Regions from separate parts of the Plantibacter sp. lyk4-40-MEA-4 genome, predicted to be linked through region 2. Evidence: predicted binding sites of a transcription regulator. Region 2 holds the regulator's gene; each other region holds the start of a gene.

Region 1 (7,577 bases), on a different contig from region 2:
CAGGTGAGCGGGAGGCGGCGCGCCGCCGCCGCGAACAGCAGGAGCGGGACGGCGGTGATGACGCCGGCACCGACGAGCAGCAGGGCGTGCCCGACGCCTGCGGTGCCGATGGTCAGCCCACCGGTCACGCCGACCGCGATGAGCTGGGCGATCGCGACCGGCATCAGCCACACGGTCTCGAGCGTCAACCCGGACACGGCGTCGACCGAGCCGCCCACCAGTTTCTTGATGTAGCCGTAGAGGCCGAATGAGAAAGCCAGGATGAGGGCGATCCAGGGGACGCTGCCGTGTCCGATCGCGAGGACGAGGACCGCGATCACGCTCACGACCACCGCGGCCCACTGGGCCGGACGCAGCCGCTCCCGGAGGAAGAAGACGCCGAGGAAGACGGTCACGATCGGGTTGATGAAGTACCCGAGCGACGCTTCGACCACCTGGCCGTTGAGCGCGCCGTAGACGTAGGTCTGCCAGTTGACGTAGATGAGCGCTCCGGCGAGGCCCATCGTCAGGACGATGCGGCGCTGGCGGAGGATGCCGAACAGTCGACGCCAGGAACGGGTCGCCAGGATGAGGACGGCGCAGAAGACGAGGGAGAAGAGGATGCGCCACGCCACGACCTCGAAGGCGCCGGCCGGTGCGAGGGCGATGAAGTAGAGCGGGAGCGCTCCCCAGAGGCAGTAGGCGGCGACCGCCGAGAGCAGTCCGGACCGGCTCCCCTGCTGGGGCACGGCCACACTCGCACGTCGATCCACTCCCCCGTCGACGGAGACGGGGTGGATGTCGACGTCGGCTGGATCGCTGGGGTTCTGCACTGGTCCAGGCTAGACCCGCGACTCCCCGCGACACCCTCCGAAAACGGACACAGCCCGAACGGCGAATGCCATTCGGGCTGTCGAGCGGCCTGAGCCGCCGGATCCGTGCGCTGGTGACTAGCGGACGACGACTGCGAGGACGTCGCGCGCGGACAGGACCAAGTAGTCCTCACCGGCGTACTTGACCTCGGTGCCACCGTACTTGGAGTAGATCACCTTGTCGCCGACGGCGACGTCGAGCGGGACGCGGTTGCCGTTGTCGTCGATGCGACCGGGTCCGACCGCCACGACCTCGCCCTCCTGGGGCTTCTCCTTGGCGGTGTCGGGGATGACCAGACCGGAAGCGGTGGTCTGCTCTGCCTCGACCTGCTTGATGACGATGCGATCCTCGAGCGGCTTGATGGAGACCGACACGGTTGACCTCTTTCTTGAAACGAAGACGTGGTTAGCACTCACACTGCGAGAGTGCTGATTCCAGTGTAGGCATCTTCTGGCACTCATGCAATGCGAGTGCCAATCAGCGGCTGCTACCGTTGCCGGATGCATCCAGCTCCGCCCGAGGCCCACTGACCATGGACCGTTCGGAACTCGTCGAACTCCTCACGGCCGACGGCCTCAGGCTCCTCGACTCCCTGCCGCCCTACCCGACGAAGGACGAGGCCGTCCGCCTGGTCGGGCGCCTGCGCAAGGAGGGCCACTCCCCCGAGCTGGTCGCGGCGGTCCTCACGCAGTCGCGGCTCAGGCAGAAAGCCGTCGGCAAGTTCGGTCCGTTCGCCGGCCGCATGCTGTTCACCGAGGCGGGCCTCGAACAGGCCACGCGCCTTCCCGTCGCCGCGCTGCACGCCGGACGTTTCGCCCGGGCCGGCCTCACGCGCGTCGCCGACCTCGGCAGCGGCATCGGCGCCGACTCGATGGCCATGGCCTCGCTCGACCTGGAGGTCACGGCGGTCGACATCGACGAGGTCACCGCGGCCATCGCCAGCTACAACCTCGCCCCGTTCCCCACGGCGACCGTGCGGAACGCCGCCGCCGAGGACGTCTCGCTCGACGACTTCGACGCGGTCTGGTTCGATCCCGCGCGGCGCACCGCAGGACACGCCGACACCGCGCGGTTGTCCAGTGCCGCCGACTACACCCCGTCCCTCGACCTGGTCTTCGGTGCGGCGACCAGCCTCCCCACAGGCGTCAAGCTCGGGCCCGGATTCGACCGCTCACTCATCCCCGACGACGCCGAGGCGCAGTGGGTGTCGGTCGACGGACAGCTCGTCGAGATGGCGCTCTGGTTCGGCCCGCTGGCCCGTCCCGACGTCCGACGGTCCGCGCTCCTCCTCGCGGACGGCGTCCACCACGAGTTGCACGCCGAGGCCGACGCCGACGACGCCCCCGTGCGGGAACTCGGCGACTACGTGCACGAACCCGACGGGTCGGTGATCCGGGCCCGACTCATCGGCGACCTCGCCGTCCGCTTGGAGGCCGGCATGCTCGGCCAGGGCATCGCCTACCTGACCTCCGACACGGCGACGACCTCGCCGTTCGCCACGACCTTCCGGGTGCTCGAGCGGCTACCGATGGACGAGAAGGTCCTCAAGCGCACGATGCGGGATCGCGGGATCGGTGTCCTCGAGATCAAGAAGCGCGGCGTCGACGTCGACCCCGCGGCGTTCCGGAAGCGCATGGCGCTCAAGGGAGACGGCTCGGCCACGATCATCCTCACGAGGATCGCGGGCAAACACAGTGCGCTGCTCGTCGAACGGGTGACACCGGCCGCTGACGTCTGACCCGACGGTGTCCGCCGAGCCGCAGCGCCCCGAGGCGGATCAGGTCGAGACGTACCCGATGATCACGACGACGCTGTAGGCGAGCCAGCCGACGGAGCAGGCGAGGCCGACGAACCCGGTCACGAGGCCTGTGAGGGCGCGGCCTCGGCCCTGCGGCTCGCGACGCCTGGCTCCGAATCCGAGGACGATGGCCGCGATCGACAGGGGGAAGCCCCAACCGACGAAGACCGACACGACGAGACCGACGAGACCGGTGATGAGCGACCAGGTGCTCCGTGAGGTCCCGGTCGACGCGGCAGGGCTCTGCGTCTGCGACTGCTGGTACGCGGCGTAGCCGCCCTGGCTCGGTGCCTGGTAGACCGCCGTCGGCACCGTCTGGAGATAGGTCGCGTGATCGCCCTGCCAACCCGCTGGTGGAGGGGAGGCCTGGCCCTGGGGCTGGTACGGCTGCTGAGGTTGGTAGGGCTGCTGCTGGCCCTGGGGCTGGTACGGCTGCTGGGGCGCGTACGGCTGCTGCCGGCCCTGCGGCGCGACAGCCTGCTGGGAGGGCTGCGGCGGCTGGTACTTCGACCAGGGCTGCTGGGCCTGCGGCTGGTGAGGAGGCTGCTGCCCCCACTGCTGCTGCGGCTGCCCGGTGGGCTGCTCGGCCTGCGGCGGGCGCGACTGCCCGTCCACTGCACCGTCCTGGTGCTGAGGTCGTCCGTCGGGGTGCTCGTGCTGATCCATCGCCGCTCCTTCGATCCGTGACCGGGTACCGGCCCATCCTATGCGCCGACGTCCGCGCACCCGGTCGACGGCCGGGAGACGGCTGGTCGAGCGGTCAGTACACCTGGATCTCGGTGACCGGCAGGGTCGAGTCGGCGCCGAAGTCGAGCGAGGACGGCTCGTGCCCGGCGGAGATGAGCTGCGCGGCGAGTGCGGCGATCATCGCACCGTTGTCGGTGCAGAGCTGCAACGGCGGGATGCGGAGTTCGATCCCGGCCGAGGTGGTGCGTTCGGCGGCCACCTCGCGGAGCCGCGCGTTCGCGATGACGCCGCCCCCCAGCAGCAGGCGGGGCACGCCGAGCTCGGTGCATGCTCTGACCGCCTTCGAGATGAGCACGTCGACGACGGCCTCGCGGAAACTGGCGGCGACGTCCGCGACGGGGACCGGCTCCCCCGCGTCCTGCTTCGCCTCGACCCAGCGTGCCACGGCCGTCTTCAGGCCGGAGAAGGAGAAGTCGTAGCGGTGCCGCTCCATGTCCTTCGGCAGGCTGAGTCCGCGGGGGAAGCGGATCGCCTTCGGGTCGCCGCCGACGGCCGCACGGTCGATCTGCGGCCCGCCCGGGTAGGGCAGGCCCAGAATGCGCGCGACCTTGTCGAAGGCCTCGCCAGCCGCGTCGTCGATGGTCTCGCCGAGCAGTTCGACGTCCGACACGAGGTCCCGCACGAGGAGCAGCGAGGTGTGCCCGCCGGACACGAGCAGGGCGATCGTCGGGTACTCGATCGCCCCGCCTTCGGAGTCGAGGACGTCCGCGCCGACGTGACCGACGAGGTGGTTCACGGCGTACAGCGGTTTGCCGAGGGAGACAGCGAGCGCCTTCGCTGCACCGACGCCGACCATGAGTGCGCCGGACAGGCCGGGGCCACTCGTCACCGCGACGGCGTCGAGGTCGGCCAGGGCGACGCCGGCCTGGGCGAGCGCCGCCGTGAGCGTCGGCTCGAGCGCCTCGAGGTGGGCGCGCGCGGCGACCTCCGGGACGACCCCGCCGTACCGCGCGTGCTCGTCCATGCTCGAGGCGATGGTGTTCGCCAGCAGGTGGTGTCCGCGGACGATGCCGATCCCGGTCTCGTCGCAGCTCGTCTCGATGCCGAGGACGAGCGGTTCTGCTCGGTTCACGCGATGCTCCCGGGGTGCTGGTCGGTCTGGTCGAGCGGGGACTGGCCGTGGGCGGGCATGGGCGGCCTCGGCTGGACCGTGAGTCGCATGACGATGGCGTCGACGTCGTCCGGCTGGTAGTAGCCGGGGCGGACGCCGAGTTCCTCGAAGCCGAGACTCCGGTACAGCGTGATCGCAACGGGGTTGTCGGCCCTGACCTCGAGGAAGACCTGGGTGACGTCCTGCTGCCTGGCCTGCTCGATGAGCGCCTGCATGAGGAGTCGCCCGAGTCCTCGTCCTCTGGCGTACCCGGCGACGGCGATGGTCTGGATGTCGGCGTCGTCGGAGCGGGAAGGCGCGAAGAGACCGCCGTAGCCGGCGAGTGTCGCGTCGTCGGCGTCGACCTCCTTCGCGACGAGGTAGTACCCGTGCGGCGACGACAGTTCGGCGCGCATCATGTCCGCCGACCAGGCGTCGTTCACGAAGACGGTGTGCTCGAGCTCCATGATCGCGTCGAGGTCGGCGACACCGGCGCGGCGCAGCGACCAGCTCACGCCGTCACCCGCTTGGCGCCCGCGGACATCGTGACGTCGGGTGAGCGGAGGTACAACGGCTCCTCCCCCGCGAATCCGCCATCGGTGGCGAGGAGTGCGGCGGCGACCTGTCCCAACGCCCCGGCGGGGACGACGAGTGCGTCGAGGCGCACGGATTCGGAGGTCGGGAGGTCGTCGGGTTTCGCGAGGGCCGGCCCCTGGACGCGGACCGGGAGCCCGGCTGCGTCGAGTCCGGCGTAGCTGGTCCAGTAGCGTTCGCGACGGCGGGCGTCGGTGACCACGAGGAGCGTGGCGTCGGCTGCGGCGGAACCGGAACGGTAGGCGTCGAGCGCGATCGCATCGTGGCTCACCACGGGGTGCACCGGGAGGCCTGCGCCGATCCCGAAGCTGCGGGCTGCGGCGATCCCGATCCGGAGTCCGGTGAACGGCCCTGGTCCCATACCCGCGACCAGCCCGGTGAGCGCGGCGACCTCGATCCCGGCGTCGTCGAGGCATCCGGCGATGAGCGTCCCGATGACCTCGGCGTGCCGCATCGGGTCGTCGGAGGACCGTTCGGCCAGCACCTCGCCACCCAGGGTGACGACGGCGACGCTCGAACCCGCGGATGTATCGATCGCCAACAGCACGTCGTCCAGCCTACCCGGCGTCGATGGCGGGGTGCCGCGAGAGCGTGAGGGTCCGGCGCTCGATCGGCTCCTCGCCGGCATCGTCCGTCGCGGGTTCGTCGCCGGCTCCGGTCGGACGCTCGATGACGAGCTCGAACCACGTGGGGACCACGCCGTCGAGCAATCCCGCTCCCCATTCCACGACGACGACGGATCGGGAGAAGTCGATGTCGAGGTCGTCGAGTTCGAGCGCCGAGCCGAGCCGGTAGGCGTCCACGTGGACGAGCGGCGGACCTCCGACGAGGCTCGGGTGCGTCCTGGCGAGCACGAAGGTGGGGCTGGTGACGGGGCCGCGGACCCCGAGGCCCTCGCCGATCCCTCGCGTGAGGGTCGTCTTGCCCGCTCCGAGCGGCCCGGTCAGGACGAGAAGCTGCCCGGCGCGCAATGCGGCGCCGAGCCGGACGCCGTAGGCATGCATCTCCTCGGGCGTCGCCACGTCGACGGTGCCCGGGGTGAGGACGTGATCGGTCATGGCCGCTCCCTGGTCGTCCGGACGACGCGCGGTCCGATCCGGGTGACGAGTTCGTAGTTGATGGTGCCGGCGGCCTCCGCCCACTCCTCGACGCGCGGCGCGCCGGACGCCGGATCGCCGAAGAGCACGGCGTCGTCGCCCACGGCGACCGCGTCGTCACCGACGTCGACGACGAACTGGTCCATCGCGATCCGCCCGCACACCCGGTAGCGGCGTCCGTTGATGACGACCGGACCGGCGTTCGAGGCGCTGCGCGGCACACCGTCGGCGTATCCGAGCGGGATGAGGGCGAGCGTCGTCGCCGTGCTGGTCCGGTAGCTGTAGTCGTAGGACACCCCGGCACCCGGTTCGACCCGACGCACGGCGGCGACCGTCGCCCGGAGGGTCATGACGGGCCTGAGGCCGAAGGCGTCGGCCGAGCGGTCGACGTCCTCGGTGGGTTCGAAGGGCGAGAGGCCGTACACCGCGAGTCCGAGGCGGACGGCGTCGAAGCGGAGGGAGGGCTCGCCGAGCGCTGCCGCCGATGCGGCGAGGTGCAGACTCCGCGGCGTGAGACCGGCCTCCGCGGCGAGGGCGACACCGCGTTCGAAGCGGACAGCGGCGGCCCGGTCGTCGGCGGTGGAGGTGTTGGAGACGTGCGAGAACAGCCCGTCGACCCGGACGAGCCCCGCAGCCTCAGCGGCTGCGGCGGCTCGGAAGAGCTCCGGCCAGTCGGCTTCGGCCGCACCGTTCCGGCTGAGTCCGGTCTCCAGTTTGAACTGGACGACCGGCACGACGGACGGCCGATCCCGAGCGGCCTCGATCACGCGCTCGAGCTGCGCCACCGACGACAGACCGAGGTCGATCCCGGCATCGAGTGCGGCGCCGAACGCAACCTGCGGGCCGTGCAGCCAGGCGAGGATCGGTGCCGTGATCCCGGCGGCACGCAGCGCGACGCCCTCCATGATGTCGGCGACTCCCAGGCGATCGGCCCCGGCCTCGATCGCCGCGCGGGCGATCGCCTCGGCACCGTGCCCGTAGGCGTCGGCCTTGACGACGACGATGAGTTCACCGACGCCGGTCAGCTCGCGCAGGCGACGGACGTTGTGGCGCAGGGCGTCGAGGTCGATGATCGCCTCGCGGGTCGGGCGCTCGTCGACCTCGGACACGGGCGTCATCCTTCCCGCTCCGCGACGACGAACGCGACGGCGACCCCGGCGTCGTGCGTCATGGTCAGGTGCATGCTCGTGATCCCCCGCTCGGCCACCACACCCGCCGTGACGCCGGACAGCGCGAAGTCGGGCTTCCCCTCCGGGCCGTTCACGATCGCCATCTCCTGCCACCGGATACCGTCCGAGGAACCCAGTGCCTTGATGAGCGCCTCCTTGGCGGCGAACCGTCCTGCGAGGGACCGCAGCGGGAGGTCGCGTTCCGACGGGACGAAGAGCCTGGCCAGCAG
Region 2 (7,577 bases):
CAGCTGAGTCCGCGTGAGCGTATCCAGATGATGTCCACGCGCGCGGTGCACGACCTCCTCGAGATCGGCGTCAGCTCGCCGGAACCGACGCCCACCAAGGGCCTCGGCGTCGGTGAGGTGGGCTACCTCATCACGGGCGTGAAGGACGTCCGGCAGTCGAAGGTCGGCGACACCGTCACGACCGCGGTGAAGCCGGCGACCGACGCCCTCCCGGGCTACACCGACCCGAAGCCGATGGTCTTCTCCGGTCTGTACCCGATCGACGGCAGCGACTACCCGATCCTCCGCGACGCGCTCGACAAGCTGAAGCTCTCCGACGCCTCGCTCAACTATGAGCCGGAGACCTCCGTCGCCCTCGGTTTCGGGTTCCGCGTCGGCTTCCTCGGCCTCCTGCACCTCGAGATCGTGACCGAGCGGTTGCAGCGCGAGTTCGACCTCGACCTCATCGCCACCGCGCCGTCGGTCACCTACGAGGTGAAGACGGAGGACAAGCAGGTCGTCACCGTCACCAACCCGAGCGAGTTCCCCTCCGGCAAGATCCTCGAGGTGTCCGAGCCGATGGTCAAGGTGGGCATCCTCGCCCCCAAGGACTACGTCGGCACCATCATGGAACTCTGCCAGAGCCGTCGAGGTGCGCTGCTCGGCATGGAGTACCTCGGCGAGGACCGCGTCGAGCTGCGGTACACGATGCCGCTCGGTGAGATCGTCTTCGACTTCTTCGACCACCTGAAGAGCCGGACGCAGGGGTACGCGTCGCTCGACTACGAGCCCTCCGGCCAGCAGGCAGCCGACCTCGTGAAGGTCGACATCCTCCTGCAGGGCGACCAGGTCGACGCGTTCAGCGCCATCGTCCACCGCGAGAAGGCGTACGCCTACGGTGTGCTCATGACCGAGCGCCTGAAGAAGCTCATCCCGCGCCAGCAGTTCGAGGTGCCGATCCAGGCTGCCATCGGTGCGCGGATCATCGCCCGCGAGTCGGTCCGTGCCATGCGCAAGGACGTCCTGGCCAAGTGCTACGGCGGTGACATCACCCGCAAGCGCAAGCTCCTCGAGAAGCAGAAGGAGGGCAAGAAGCGGATGAAGATGGTCGGCAAGGTCGAGGTGCCCCAGGAGGCGTTCATCGCAGCGCTCTCCGGGGACGTGGAGACGAAGGACAAGAAGTGAACGCACGACGCAGTTCGTTCGAGGACGAAGCGGTCGACTACGCGGCCGTCGGCGCTACCCAGCGGACCGACCTCATGCAGTACCCGCCGGAGGGCTACGTGCCGGCGGAGGACGAGTTCCGCCTCGGGAGCGGAGAGGAACGCTTCGCCCTCGCGAGCAGCGCCCTCCTCACCTGGGGACTGCACCGTTCGAGCGGCGTGGATATCTCCGAGGTGCACCCCGGCACGGGCGTGCAGTACGGCGGCATCGCCTTCGCCGAGGACGGTACACCGCTGGAACCCATCGAGACGCACCAAGAACAGCGCTTCGCCGAGGACGGCACGCCGTTCATCACCCCGGGCACGACCGTCGTCTTCGCCGGCACCGTCGGCGGGGAACCGCTCGTCGGGCCGCATCGCGTCATCTCCGTCACCGAGGAGCCGGGTCACGTGAGCCTGGCCATCGGCACGATGGAGGGTGATCCGGAGAGCGGTGAGCAGTCCTTCACGATCGAGCAGCGCGAGGACGACTCCGTCTGGATCGTCGTGCGCTCGTTCTTCCGCCCGACGAAGGGTGCCGCGAAGCTCGTCGGCTCCAAGCGTCGCCGCAAGACCATGAACGACGCCTACCTCCGCGCACTCCTGCCGTCGCGCGGCGTCTGAGCGACGGACCGTGCCGAGCGCCCTTCCACTCGCCGATCCGGCGCCGTCCGACGGACTCCTCCCGGAGACGGCGGCCGTCGGTGCCCACGAGCGCAACTTCGGGGTCTACCTGCACGTCCCGTTCTGCCGGGTCCGATGCGGCTACTGCGACTTCAACACCTACACGGCGACCGAGCTCCGCGGCGCGAAGCAATCGGACTACGCCGACGAGGCGGTCGCGGAACTCCGCTTCGGCAAGTCCGTCCTGGCGTCATCGACCGTCCCCGACCGACCGGTCTCGACCGTGTTCTTCGGTGGCGGCACGCCGACCCTCCTGCCTGCCGATGACCTCGTCCGGATGCTCCGTGGCGTGACGGACAACTTCGACCTCGCGCCCGGCGCCGAAGTGACGACCGAGGCGAACCCCGACTCCGTCGACGCCGCCTACCTCCGCACGCTCGCCGAAGCCGGATTCACTCGGGTGTCCTTCGGGATGCAGTCCGCGGTGCCGAGCGTGCTCGCCACCCTCGAGCGCACGCACGATCCGGCTCGGGTGCCGCTCGTCGTGCAGTGGGCTCGCGAAGCAGGCCTCGGCGTCAGCCTGGACCTCATCTACGGGACGCCGGGGGAGACCCTGGCCGACTGGCGCGTCTCACTCGAGACGGCGATCGCCTGCGCACCGGACCACGTGTCGGCCTATTCGCTCATCGTCGAACCCGGGACGAAACTCGCGCGCCAGATCCGCTCGGGCGTGGTGGGGACACCCGACGAGGACCTGCAGGCCGACATGTACGAGCTCGCCGACGATCTCCTCACCGAGGCCGGCTACGGCTGGTACGAGGTCAGCAACTGGGCGACGGACGACACACACCGCTCCCGGCACAACCTCTCCTACTGGACCGGCGAGGACTGGTGGGGTGTCGGCCCGGGCTCGCACAGTCACGTCGGCGGGGTGCGCTGGTGGAACGTCAAGCACCCGGCGGCGTACGCCCAGCGGATCGCGGCGGGGGAGTCGCCGGCCGCCGGGCGGGAGACCCTGGACGACGAGACGCGGGAACTCGAACGCATCCTGCTGCTCACCCGCACGCGGGACGGCATCCCGATCCGGACGCTCGCCCCCGAGGCTCGTACGGCGGTCGCCGGGCTCATCGCCGAGGAACTGGTCGACGCACGGCAGGCCCTGCTCGGACGGCTGGAGCTCACGCGCCGCGGACGGCTCCTCGCCGACGCGGTCGTCCGCCGTCTGGTCGGCGACTGACCCTGCCCGAGGCGTAGAACAGCCCCGCCCGGCGGACCGGACGGGGCTGTGCTCGTACTCGACGGATCAGGCCTTGATGAACTGGATCGTGAGCGGGTAGCTGTACAGCTCACCCTTGTTCGCCTTGATCGCGGCGATGATGCTGAACACGATCACGACGACGTAGACGGCGATGATGATGAACAGACCCACGACGACGATCGTCAGGATCGAGCCGACCACGAGCGCGATCAGCATCGTCAGCTGGAAGTTCAGCGCGGTGAGCGTGTGCGCCTTGATGAACGGGCCGCGGTCCTTGAGGACCAGGTAGCCGATCAGCGGGGGGATGAATCCGAAGAAGATCCCACCGATGTGGATGAGCGTCGACCAGAGCTTCTCGTCCGACGGGCTCATGGGCTGAGCTGCTGCGTACGGCTGCTGGTACTGCGGGGCGCCTGCGGGCGGCGGCGGGTAGGAGCCGGCAGCGGGCGGCGGCGGCGCGTAGCCACCGGCGGGCGGGGGCGGGTAGGCGCCTGCGGGCGGCTGCTGCGGAGCTGCGGGAGGGGGCGTCGCGCCATCTCCTGCAGGCGGAACCGACCCGCCCTTCGCTGGGTCGACGGGCGGCTGAGCGTTCGGATCGGACATCTTCGCACCTTTCACGGAGAGTGATATTCAATTGGTCCAGCTGAGCGTATCGCACCAGGTGTCGCTCATCAGGGACCCACGCCTGCGGCCAACGGTATTCCCGCGGCACGGGGCCGCGCAAGGGACGGCTGCGCGGAGGCCACGATATGATTGGCAGTCAGGGTCTTCGAGTGCTGATGGTCGGCGCTCCGAGGTGGATGACGGGAGGAGATCGAGATGGTGTCGGATCGCGGTCTCGAAGTGCTCCGCGTCATCGTGCAGGACTACGTCGCCTCGCGAGAGCCCGTCGGGTCCAAGACGATCGTCGACCGCCACTCCTTCGGGGTCTCCGCAGCCACCATCCGCAACGACATGGCGCAGCTCGAGGACGAAGAGCTCATCGCTGCCCCCCACACCTCCTCCGGCCGGGTGCCGACCGACAAGGGCTACCGGATGTTCGTCGACCACCTGGCCGACCGCCGTCCGCTGAACAACGCCCAGCGGACGGCGATCGAGACCTTCCTCGGTGCGTCCGGCGACCTCGACGAGGTCCTGCACCGCACGGTGCGGCTGCTCTCACAGCTGACGAACCAGGTCGCGCTCGTGCAGTACCCGATGTTCTCCCGGGCACGTGTCCGGCATCTCGAATTGGTGAGCGTCACCCCGAACCGTGTGCTCGCGGTCATCATCCTCGACAACGGCCGCGTCGAGCAGCGGCTCATCGAGACGGAGAGCCCGGTCGACGACGACCTCATCTCGCGTCTCCGCTCGCTGTGCAACGAGGCGGTCGCGGGCCGTCCACTCCTCGACGCCCACGACGCGATCGGCGACGTCCCCGCCGACATCGCCGATCTCGACCGCGCGGCGGCCGTCCGCATCGTCGACGCGGTGCGCGAACAGCTCTCGGCGCAGCGCCAGGACCGCCTCGTCATGGCCGGCGCCGCCAACCTCGCCCGCACCGAAGACGACTTCCCCGGCAGCATCTATCCGGTCCTGGACGCCATCGAGCAGCAGGTCGTGCTGCTCCGGCTCTTCGGTGAGATGGAGTCCGAGCGCGACGGCGTGGTCGCCAGCATCGGGCGGGAGAACGCGTCGTTCGGCCTCGAGACCACGAGCGTCCTCGCCGGGAACTACCGTTCCTCTGGTGGCGAAATCGCCCGGCTCGGCGTCCTCGGCCCCACGAGAATGGACTACGCGAGCAACATGGCTGCGGTCCGCGCCGTCGCCAGGTACCTCTCGCGCATCCTCGACGCCGAGTGACGCATCCTCGTCGCGTCCCCCAACACCTTCCGCACCTCGAACGAAAGGCCCTCAGTGGCTGACTACCCCGACCACTACGCAGCACTCGGTGTCGCCAAGGAGGCGACGCCCGAGGAGATCAAGAAGGCGTACCGCCGCCTCGCTCGCGAACTGCACCCCGATGTGAACCCGGGTTCCGACGCCTCAGAGCGGTTCAAAGAGGTCACCCACGCCTACGACGTGCTGAGCGACCCCAAGCAGCGCCAGCAGTACGACCTCGGTCCGCAGGCGGGTGGGTTCGGCGGAGGTGACGCCGGGTTCGGCGGCTTCGGCGACATCTTCGACACCTTCTTCGGCGGGGGTGGCCAGCAGCGCGGACCCAAGTCCCGCCGCGCACGCGGCGAGGACGCTCTGTTGCGCGTCGAACTCGACCTCGACGAGGTCATCTTCGGCACCCACCGCGACCTCGAGGTCGACACCGCCGTGCTCTGCAGCACCTGCAACGGCTCCTGCTGCCAGCCCGGCACCTCACCGGTGACCTGCGACATCTGTCACGGCACCGGCTCCATCCAGCGGGCCGTCCGCTCGCTGCTCGGCAACGTCATGACCTCGGCGCCCTGCGGCACCTGCCGCGGCTACGGCACGATCATCGCGACCCCGTGCGTCACCTGCCAGGGTCAGGGCCGGCTCCGTGCCCGCCGCACCGTCTCGGTCGACATCCCGGCCGGTGTCGACACCGGTCTGCGTCTGCAGATGCCGGGGAGCGGCGAGGTCGGCCCGGCAGGCGGCCCGAACGGCGACCTCTACCTCGAGATGAAGGTCAAGCACCACGACGTCTTCAGCCGCGACGGCGACGACCTGTTGTGCACGCTCGAAGTCCCGATGACCGACGCCATCCTCGGCCGCCAGGTCACCGTCCACGCGCTCGACGGCGACGTCGAGGTCGAGCTGCGACCGGGCGTTCAGAGCTCGGAGGTCATCACGGTCAAGGACCGCGGCGTCACGCGCCTCCGCGGGAACAGCCGGGGTGACCTCAAGATCGGCGTCCAGGTCGTCACCCCGACGAAGCTCGACCACCGCGAACGCGAGCTGATCAAGAGCTTCGCCTCGGGACGACGCCAGGGTGCTCCGGCGCTCGCGCAGTTCCAGCAGGGCCTGTTCGCGAAGATCCGCGACCGCTTCCACGGCGTCGGTTGAGATGAGTTCGCTGTACCTCCGCGAGGACCTCGAATCGACCGGTGTCGGCGACTCGGTGACCCTCCGTGGGCCCGAGGCGAAGCACGCCGTCGCCGTGAGTCGGCTGCGGGTCGGCGAGACGACGTCGATCGGCAACGGTCGTGGCCTGATCGCGACCGGACCGGTCGTGCGCAGCGAGCCGGGCGAGTTGGAGATCCGCGTCGAATCGGTCGTGGTGCATCCGGAGAACCGTCCCGGGCTCGTCCTCGTGCAGGCGCTGGCCAAGGGCGATCGCGACGAACTCGCCATCCAGGCGGCGACCGAGCTGGGTGTCGACCGCATCGTCCCGTGGGGTGCCGAGCGCAGCATCTCCAGGTGGCAGGGCGACAAAGCGGTCAAGGGCCGTGCGCGCTGGCAGCTCATCGTGCGCGAGGCGTCGAAGCAGTCGATCCGCGCCCGGGTACCTGAGGTGGCCGAGGTCGTCGACACCCGTGGACTCGCGGCGATCGTCGCCGGCCGGACCGTCCTCGTCCTCGAACCCAGCGCGGCACTCGCGCTCTCGGAGCTCGACCCGTCGGCACTGCTCGTCGAGGAACTCGTCCTCGTCGTCGGTCCGGAGGGCGGCATCTCGCCGACGGAGCGGGAGCGGCTCGAAGCGGCCGGCGCGATCGAGGTCCGGATCGGCTCGGGCGTCCTGCGCACCTCGACGGCAGGGCCTGCGGCGATCGCCGCCCTCAACGTGCTGCTCGGTCGGTGGTGACGATCCAACAGCCCGCGCACGAGGCCGCCACGAACCTTAGACTGGTGGACATGAGTGAAGCACCGTCGGTATTCAGCCGCATCGTGTCGGGGGAGATCCCGACGACCCTCCTCGCCGAGACCGATCGGGTGATCGCGTTCGCCGACATCGCACCACAGGCGCCCGTGCACCTCCTCGTCGTCCCGAAGACCGCCGAGTACCGCGACGTCGTGGAGTTGGCCGCTGGCGACCCCTCCTTGCTCGCTGAGATGGTCGAGGTGGCGTCGTCGCTCGCGAAGGAGCACACCGGTGGCGAGTTCCGACTCGTCTTCAACACCGGCGAGTCCGCCGGGCAGACGGTCTTCCACGTGCACGCGCATGTCCTCGGTGGTCCCCTGCAGGAGGGCACCCTTGGCGGAGCCTGAGTCCTCGAACCCAGACCACCCCACCGCCGCTCGGCCGGAGGAGGTCGAGCACGTCCTCCTGGTGGACGGGCTCGCCATGGTCCGTCTCCTCGGCCCACAGGACCGACTCCTGACGACCGTCGAGCGCGAACACCCCGGTGTCTCGGTGCACGTGCGCGGCAATGAGATCACCATCACCGGCCCGGCGCCGCAGGCCGACGCCGCCAGACGACTCGTAGAGGAACTCATCACCATGGTCCGAGAAGGACACGACCCGGGGCCGGCGGAGGTCAGCACCTCCGCCCGCATGCTCGGGCAGGACGGCTCGGCCTCCCCGTCGGAGGTGCTCGGGCAGGTCATCCTCACCTCGCGTG
Region 3 (7,577 bases), on a different contig from region 2:
TTGTCGACCGCGGGGCGGGTGCCACCCGGGTAGAAACGGGTTGCGTTGTCGAACGTCACAGACGCCATGGTTGTTCTCCTTCACCGGCAGGTACGTGCCGGACGATCCGTTGTGAATGGACGCGAACCCGTCATCGATGGCCGGTTCGCCGTCCCAGTATGCCACGACCTCCTGTGAATGGAAGATCCAGCAGCCAGCGGATCTCCCGGTGGACGCACAGCCGGCTCCCGGCCTGGTTTGGGCCTCTCCCAGGCGGCAGGTCTACGATTACTCTGTTTGGCGCTGCCTCGTCTCCGCAGCGCGAGCCCCCCGAAACGAGGATCAATGTCTGGCGCTGGATCGCAGAACCGACCGACCAAGAACGAACGACGCGACGCGGCACGCGAGAAGGCGCGGGTGCTGCGCGAGCAGCAGAAGCGCCGCGACCGCCGCAATCGGGTGCTGCTCCAGGGCGGCATCGTGCTCGGCGCGCTCGCGATCGTGGCGGTGGTGGCGGTCATCATCGTGACGTCGATCAAGCCCGCCGGACCGGTCCCGACCGCGGCGAAGAACGACGGCTTCACCGTCTCCGCCGGCTTGCAGCTGGTCGGAGCCCCGGCCGGCGCGTCGACGCCCACGCCGAGCGCGACCGATCCGGCCGCCCCCGCGGAGCCCGCCCCCGCCGAGACGCCGGCAGCAACCGAGACCCCCGCCGCCGACGGCGTCGAGATCTCCGTCTACCAGGACTTCCTCTGCCCCTACTGCGGTCAGTTCGAGACCACGAACGCCGAGCAGGTCAAGGGCTGGCTCGAGGCCGGCGCCGCGACGTACACGGTGCACCCCCTCGCAACGCTGAGCAACCTGTCGCTCGGGACGCAGTACTCGCTGCGCGCTTCGAACGCGGCCGCCTGCGTCGCGGAGTACTCACCGAACGACTTCTTCTCCTTCAACACCGCACTGTTCGAGAACCAGCCCAAGGAGAACACCGAGGGCCTGACCGACGCAGAGCTGAAGTCGATCGCCAAGGGAGTCATCTCCGGCGGCGAGAAGAAGATCAACGCTTGCATCGACGACGGCACCTACAAGTCGTGGGTGAAGGACTCGACCGACCGTGCGCGCAGCGGCCCGCTGCCCGGGACGGACGTCGAGAAGGTGGAGGGGACGCCGACCATCCTGGTGAACGGCAAGCAGTACACGGGCTCACTCACCGACGCCGAGCAGTTCGCGGCGTTCGTCCTCGCCGTCTCGAGCGAGAGCTACTCCACCGGCACGCCGACGCCGGGTGCCAGCGAGTCGCCCGTGACCAACGGCTGATCCGCCGCCATCGTAGGATGGACGAGACCGGGGCCAGCCCCTGTCGGCCGACGTGGCGCAATTGGTAGCGCAACGCTCTTGTAAAGCGTAGGTTACGGGTTCAAGTCCCGTCGTCGGCTCCAGCCGAGAACCGCCCGCTCAGCCTGCTGAGTGGGCGGTTCCTCATTGGAAGGAACCCTCCCGTGACCCGTTTCCCAGCACCGCTCGCGCTCCTCATCGCCGTCGTCAGTGGCGCCTTCATCGCGGTGCAGGCCCGGTTGAACGGCGAGCTCGGTGCGCGTCTCGGTGACGGGTTCACCGCCGCCGCGATCTCCTTCGGGGGCGGCTTGATCATCCTCACGGTCGGACTCGCCGTCTCCCGCACCGGCCGTCGCGGGCTCGCCACGGTGATCGGTGCCGTCCGACGCCGGGAGATGCCCTGGTGGACGGTGCTCGGCGGCTGCGCCGGCGCCTTCCTCGTGCTGTCGCAGGGGCTCACCGCCGCCGCGCTCGGCGTCGCCCTGTTCACGGTCGCGGTGGTCGCCGGCCAGACCGCGAGCGGGCTGGTACTCGACCGGATCGGGTTCGGCCCGGGAGGCGTCGTCGGGTTGAGCGCCCAGCGCGTCCTCGGGGCGGTCGTCGCCCTCGTCGCGGTCGGCGTCGCCGTCTCGGGCGAGCTCGGGGGGAGCATCCCGCTCGGACTCCTCATCCTGCCGCTGCTCGCCGGGATCGGGATCGGCTGGCAGCAGGCGGTCAACGGTCGAGTCAAGATGCGGGCGCAGAGCACGCTCGCCGCGACGTTCATCAACTTCATCGTCGGGACGGTCGTGCTGGTCGTCGCCGCCGTGCTGCACGCGATCATCGTCGCGCCGCCCGGTCCGCTCCCGGGGGAGTGGTGGCTCTACCTCGGCGGCCCGATCGGATGCGTGTTCATCGCCGTGGCCGCGTTCCTCGTCCAGCACACGGGCGTGCTCATCCTCGGGCTCGGCACGGTGGCGGGTCAGACCCTGAGCGCGCTCGCTTTGGACGTGCTCCTGCCCACCGACGACGGCGGCGTGCATGTCGCGACCGTCATCGGGACGCTCCTCGCGTTCGCCGCCGTGGCGATCGCATCGGCGCGGTTCAGGCGTCGTCCCGCGGCATCGTCGTCCGCCGACTGAGTCGACCCGTCATCGGTCGGATGTCGTGAGCGACTCCGGTCCTCAGGGCATGGAGCTGAGGTGCGCCTTCGCGTTGAACGTCTTGCGACGCCCCGTGCGAGCGTTACCCGGCTTCCCTCCGACGTACAGCCAGCCGAGGAGCTCCTCGCCCTTCTTCAGGCCATGTGCCTTCCGGACCGCTTTGGCGCGAGTCGCGCCGCCGGTGCGCCAGAACACGCCCCAGCCGGCGTCGTCGAGCAGAAGGCTGACCATGTGGGCCACTCCTGCCGCGACCGCCTCCTGCTCCCAGGCGGGTACCTTCGACTTCTTCACACTCACGACGACCGCGAGCAACAGGGGCGCGCGGAGCGGCTTCGTCGAGGGCTTCGAGTCGCCCTCCGCCTTCGCGAGCGCCCGGCCGAGCTTCACCCGGTCGTCGCCCCGGAGGGTGATGACCCGCCACGGACGCAGGGCGCTGTGGTCGGCCACTCGACCGGCCGCCCCGAGGACCTCGAGGAGTTCCGCGTCACTCGGAGCGACGTCGGTGACCTTCGACCACGAACGGCGCCCGGCGACGGCGGCCAGGACCGGGCGCTCGATCGGTTCGGTCACTCCGTCGGCTCGGCGGTGTCGGCCGCGGCGAAGTTGAGCGCGATCGAGTTCATGCAGTAGCGGTCACCGGTGGGCGTCCCGAAGCCGTCGTCGAACACATGACCGAGGTGCGAGCCGCAGTTGGCGCAGCGGACCTCGGTGCGCACCATCCCGAGGGAACGGTCCTCGATGAGTTGCACCGCCTCGGGGTTCACGGACTCGTAGAAGCTCGGCCATCCGCAGCCGGAATCGAACTTGGTACCGCTCTTGAAGAGCTCGGCGTTGCAGGCGGCACAGGTGTAGAGGCCCGCGCGTGACTCGTCGAGGAGCTCACCGGTCCAGGCCCGTTCGGTCGCCGCTCCGCGGAGGACCTGATACTGCTCGGGCGTGAGTTCCTCGCGCCACTGCTCATCGGTCTTCGACACGTCGTACGTCATGCTGCTCCATTCGTCTCGGTCATCCTACGTGCGGGGCCGCCTCGTGCATGCGGCTCCCGACGTATTCCATAACACTGCACCGAGCCTGATCCTTCCCGGTGAACGTCGGCCCTCGCCGGGGTGGATGCGGCCCGGCGGCCATCGGCTGAATAGACTTGGAGGACGGCGGACCGGAGCACGACTCCACGGTCGCCGCATCGGCACCGATCGGCAGGAGACGAGCATGCAGTCAGCGTCGCGTACGCCTGCCGATGACGAGGCGTCGACGCCGACGGGCGGCCTCGAGCCGCGCGAGCTCGAGATCCTCGAGTTCGAGTCCCACTGGGTGCAGCACGTCGGGGCCAAGGAGGCCGCCATCCGCGACCGCTTCGCCCTGTCCCCGGCCCGGTACTATCAACTGCTCGGCGCGCTCATCGACTCGCCGTCCGCCCTCGCCCACGACCCCATGCTGATCAAGCGGCTGCAGCGCACCCGCGACGCCCGACTCTCGGCGCGAGGAGCCTCGGCTCCCCGCGCCGACGGCTGAGCAGCTCCCGGAGACCACACCATGGCTGAATCCTTCCCGCCCGACCGCTTCGACGAGGTCCCCGACCTCAAGCGCGTCGGCGCACACCGTGCCCCTGCTCCCAAGGGACGCGGCTGGATCGCCTTCCTCGTCGCCGTCGTCGCAACGCTCGTCCTTGTGGGGATCGGCACCTTCGCCCTGTTCGGACTGAACGACCGCATCGACTTCTTCGGCGGCTCGCAGAGCCCGAGCGCCACGCCCACGCCGACCCCCACCCCGACCGAGGCGGCCCCCGTCGTCGACCCCGCGGCCAGCATCCTCGTCTTGAACGGCACACCCACTGCCGGCCTCGCCGCATCGGCGGCGGCGGCGATCACGGCCGCCGGCTTCACGCAGCAGATCCCGACGAGCGACGCCAGCACCGAGGACGTCACGGCGAGCGGCGTCTACTACCAGGATCCGTCGCAGGAGGGCGTCGCTCGCGCCATCGCGAACGCACTCGGCGGTATCCCGATCCAGATCACGGACACGTACGCGATCCCCGTCGAGGAAGGCGAGGCACCGGTCCTCCGCATCGTCGTCGTGGTCGGCGCGGACTACCAGCCGGCCGCCTGAGCGCGGCTGGAGCAGGTCGATCGGTCAGGTCGCCGGCTCGCCGTGTTTCCGGAGTGTTTCCTCCATGTTGAGTTGTCGTATCACTCCGCCCCGATTGCCGAATTCGGGGTGAATCCGCGCGGTGCCCCGGATTAGTATCTGGAATTGGCCGCTCATCCCGTCCCGTCTCGACTCGCCCCCGGGTCCGCTTCGGCGCAGGGTGGCCGCCGGGATCCCGATCCCGGATGGCAGGTCCGGGTCCGGCAACAGTCGGGCGCCGAGAGCACGCAGCAATGGGAGTATGAAATGGCGAACGGAACCGTCAAGTGGTTCAACGCTGAGAAGGGCTTCGGCTTCATCACGGTCGACGGCGGCGGACAGGATGTCTTCGTCCACTACTCGGCGATCGACATGAGCGGCTACAAGTCCTTGGAAGAGGGCCAGGCGGTCGTCTTCGAGGTCGGCACGGGAGCAAAGGGGCCCCAGGCCGAAGGTGTGCGCCTGGCGTAGCCGCTGATCAGGCACGCGATTCCTGCGACGCCGTCCACTCCGGTGGGCGGCGTCGTTCGTCGTTCCGGGGCGGATCCCGGGAGTTCGCTCAGGGCTCCGGCGCTCACTTGCACTCCCACCCCCTGAGTGCCAGAATCGACTTAGCACTCGTACTCATTGAGTGCTAACAACGTTCATGACGTCCGGGAGGGACGAAAAACACACATGGCTAAGATCATTGCTTTCGACGAGGAGGCCCGTCGCGGCCTCGAGCGTGGACTGAACATTCTTGCTGACACGGTCAAGGTCACCCTTGGGCCGCGCGGTCGCAACGTTGTCCTCGAGAAGAAGTGGGGCGCCCCCACGATCACCAACGACGGCGTGTCCATCGCCAAGGAGATCGAACTCGACGACCCGTACGAGAAGATCGGCGCGGAGCTCGTCAAGGAGGTCGCCAAGAAGACCGACGACGTCGCCGGCGACGGCACCACCACGGCGACCGTGCTGGCACAGGCGCTCGTTCGCGAGGGCCTCCGCAACGTCGCCGCAGGCGCCGACCCCATCAGCCTCAAGCGCGGCATCGAGAAGGCCGTCGAGGCCGTCACGGTCGAGCTCATCGCCAACGCCAAGGAGGTGGAGACCAAGGAGGAGATCGCTGCGACCGCTTCCATCTCCGCCGGCGACACCACCATCGGCGAGATCATCGCCGAGGCGATCGACAAGGTCGGCAAGGAGGGCGTCGTCACCGTCGAGGAGTCGAACACCTTCGGCACTGAGCTCGAGCTCACCGAGGGCATGCGCTTCGACAAGGGCTACCTGTCGCAGTACTTCGTGACCGACCCCGACCGCCAGGAAGCGGTGTTCGAGGACCCCTACATCCTCATCGCCAACCAGAAGATCTCCGCGATCAAGGACCTCCTGCCGATCGTCGACCAGGTCATCCAGTCGGGCAAGCAGCTCCTCATCATCGCTGAGGACGTCGACGGCGAAGCTCTCGCGACGCTCGTCGTCAACAAGATCCGTGGCATCTTCAAGTCCGTCGCCGTCAAGGCTCCGGGCTTCGGCGACCGCCGCAAGGCTCAGCTGCAGGACATCGCCATCCTCACCGGTGGCCAGGTCATCTCCGAGGAGGTCGGCCTCAAGCTCGAGACCGTCACCCTCGACCTGCTCGGCCGTGCGCGCAAGGTCGTCATCACCAAGGATGAGACCACCATCGTCGAGGGTGCCGGCGACGCCGACGCCATCGCCGGTCGTGTCTCGCAGATCCGCAAGGAGATCGACAACACCGACAGCGACTACGACCGCGAGAAGCTCCAGGAGCGTCTCGCCAAGCTCGCGGGCGGTGTGGCGGTCATCAAGGCCGGTGCAGCGACCGAGGTCGAGCTCAAGGAGCGCAAGCACCGCATCGAGGACGCCGTTCGCAACGCGAAGGCCGCCGTCGAAGAGGGCATCGTCGCCGGTGGTGGCGTCGCCCTGATCCAGGCCGGCAAGACCGCGTTCGAGAAGCTCGAGCTCGTCGGTGACGAGGCGACCGGTGCGAACATCGTCAAGGTCGCCATCGACGCTCCGCTCAAGCAGATCGCGCTCAACGCAGGCCTCGAGCCCGGCGTCGTCGCCGACAAGGTCCGCAACCTGCCCGTCGGACACGGCCTCAACGCCGCGACCGGTGAGTACGTCGACATGCTCGCTGCCGGCATCAACGACCCGGTGAAGGTCACGCGCTCCGCGCTGCTCAACGCAGCGTCGATCGCCGGCCTGTTCCTCACCACCGAGGCCGTCGTCGCCGACAAGCCGGAGAAGAACCCGGCTCCGGCCGGCGACCCGACCGGTGGCATGGACTTCTAAGTCCGACAGCAACACCTGCGCAGGGCGTCTCCTTCGGGAGGCGCCCTGCGTCGTTTCGCCATGGCGCATCGGGGAGGACCCTCGACCTGTATGCCCGATTCCGCATGGGCCCGTCAGTCGTTGTAGAGACGTGATCGGAACGGCATATCGACGCGTGTGGCATTTCCTATGATCGAGCTATGAGACGCATCGGGGGAGCGGCGATCGCCGCCGTATTGATTCTGGGGCTGAGCGCGTGCACGCCGGCCGAACCGACCCCGACGGAGACGTCCACACCGGTGTCGTCCGCGACACCGACCACCGCCCCTGGGCCCACCACCCCGGTCAGCTCGTACGGACTCGGATGCAAGGACCTCGTCCCAGCCGACATCGTCAGCTCGGCACTCGCGCCCTCCGTCGTGCTCGAGGCCCCGTTCACGGATGACGTCAACGCGACACCGATCAATACGGCGCCCGTGGCGCTCGGAGGACTACAGTGCAGCTGGGGGAACGGGGAGCCCCGCAGTCGGCTGCAGGGAGGCTCTCCGCTCGGGACCGAGCGCTGGGCGCAGGTGCTGGTGCTCCCTCAGGCGTCGGCCCGCTGGCAGCCGTTCTTCGAAGGTTGGACGTCGGGCGAGCCCGGCCCCTGGGAGAACTCCACGCCGCTCTCCTGCTTCACCGGCGACGGACGTGTGCTCGATGTGTGCAGTATGCAGTTCCTCGTCG

Evidence for each region. Region 2 encodes HrcA, which represses chaperone genes, less so after heat shock. Its sites were predicted from a motif close to TTNGCACTCGNNNNNNNCGAGTGCNAA; they were not measured.
Region 1: a site for HrcA is predicted at 1,303-1,329, ahead of groES (co-chaperone GroES). Genes of this name have one in related genera too.
Region 3: a site for HrcA is predicted at 5,189-5,215, ahead of groL (chaperonin GroEL). Genes of this name have one in related genera too.

The regions. Positions count from the first base shown of each region.
Region 1 is NZ_JARVSA010000002.1:183,921-191,497, forward strand. Features, by position in the region: gene rarD (EamA family transporter RarD) at 1-734, opposite strand, end outside; gene groES (co-chaperone GroES) at 930-1,226, opposite strand; gene QRN44_RS02945 (class I SAM-dependent methyltransferase) at 1,385-2,590, shown strand; gene QRN44_RS02950 (DUF4190 domain-containing protein) at 2,630-3,316, opposite strand; gene tsaD (tRNA (adenosine(37)-N6)-threonylcarbamoyltransferase complex transferase subunit TsaD) at 3,411-4,469, opposite strand; gene rimI (ribosomal protein S18-alanine N-acetyltransferase) at 4,466-5,002, opposite strand; gene tsaB (tRNA (adenosine(37)-N6)-threonylcarbamoyltransferase complex dimerization subunit type 1 TsaB) at 4,999-5,628, opposite strand; gene tsaE (tRNA (adenosine(37)-N6)-threonylcarbamoyltransferase complex ATPase subunit type 1 TsaE) at 5,639-6,139, opposite strand; gene alr (alanine racemase) at 6,136-7,296, opposite strand; gene QRN44_RS02980 (holo-ACP synthase) at 7,293-7,577, opposite strand, start outside.
Region 2 is NZ_JARVSA010000005.1:242,155-249,731, reverse strand. Features, by position in the region: gene lepA (translation elongation factor 4) at 1-1,164, shown strand, start outside; gene QRN44_RS11100 (DUF1990 domain-containing protein) at 1,161-1,805, shown strand; gene hemW (radical SAM family heme chaperone HemW) at 1,816-3,042, shown strand; gene QRN44_RS11090 (DUF4870 domain-containing protein) at 3,109-3,666, opposite strand; gene hrcA (heat-inducible transcriptional repressor HrcA) at 3,883-4,905, shown strand; gene dnaJ (molecular chaperone DnaJ) at 4,960-6,081, shown strand; gene QRN44_RS11075 (16S rRNA (uracil(1498)-N(3))-methyltransferase) at 6,083-6,820, shown strand; gene QRN44_RS11070 (HIT domain-containing protein) at 6,871-7,224, shown strand; gene QRN44_RS11065 (PhoH family protein) at 7,301-7,577, shown strand, end outside.
Region 3 is NZ_JARVSA010000002.1:63,956-71,532, reverse strand. Features, by position in the region: gene QRN44_RS02415 (ABC transporter ATP-binding protein) at 1-68, opposite strand, end outside; gene QRN44_RS02410 (DsbA family protein) at 325-1,293, shown strand; tRNA gene QRN44_RS02405 (tRNA-Thr) at 1,340-1,415, shown strand; gene QRN44_RS02400 (DMT family transporter) at 1,476-2,432, shown strand; gene QRN44_RS02395 (nitroreductase family protein) at 2,475-3,023, opposite strand; gene msrB (peptide-methionine (R)-S-oxide reductase MsrB) at 3,020-3,439, opposite strand; gene QRN44_RS02385 (DUF3263 domain-containing protein) at 3,663-3,965, shown strand; gene QRN44_RS02380 (LytR C-terminal domain-containing protein) at 3,987-4,559, shown strand; gene QRN44_RS02375 (cold-shock protein) at 4,845-5,048, shown strand; gene groL (chaperonin GroEL) at 5,253-6,872, shown strand; gene QRN44_RS02365 (hypothetical protein) at 7,562-7,577, shown strand, end outside.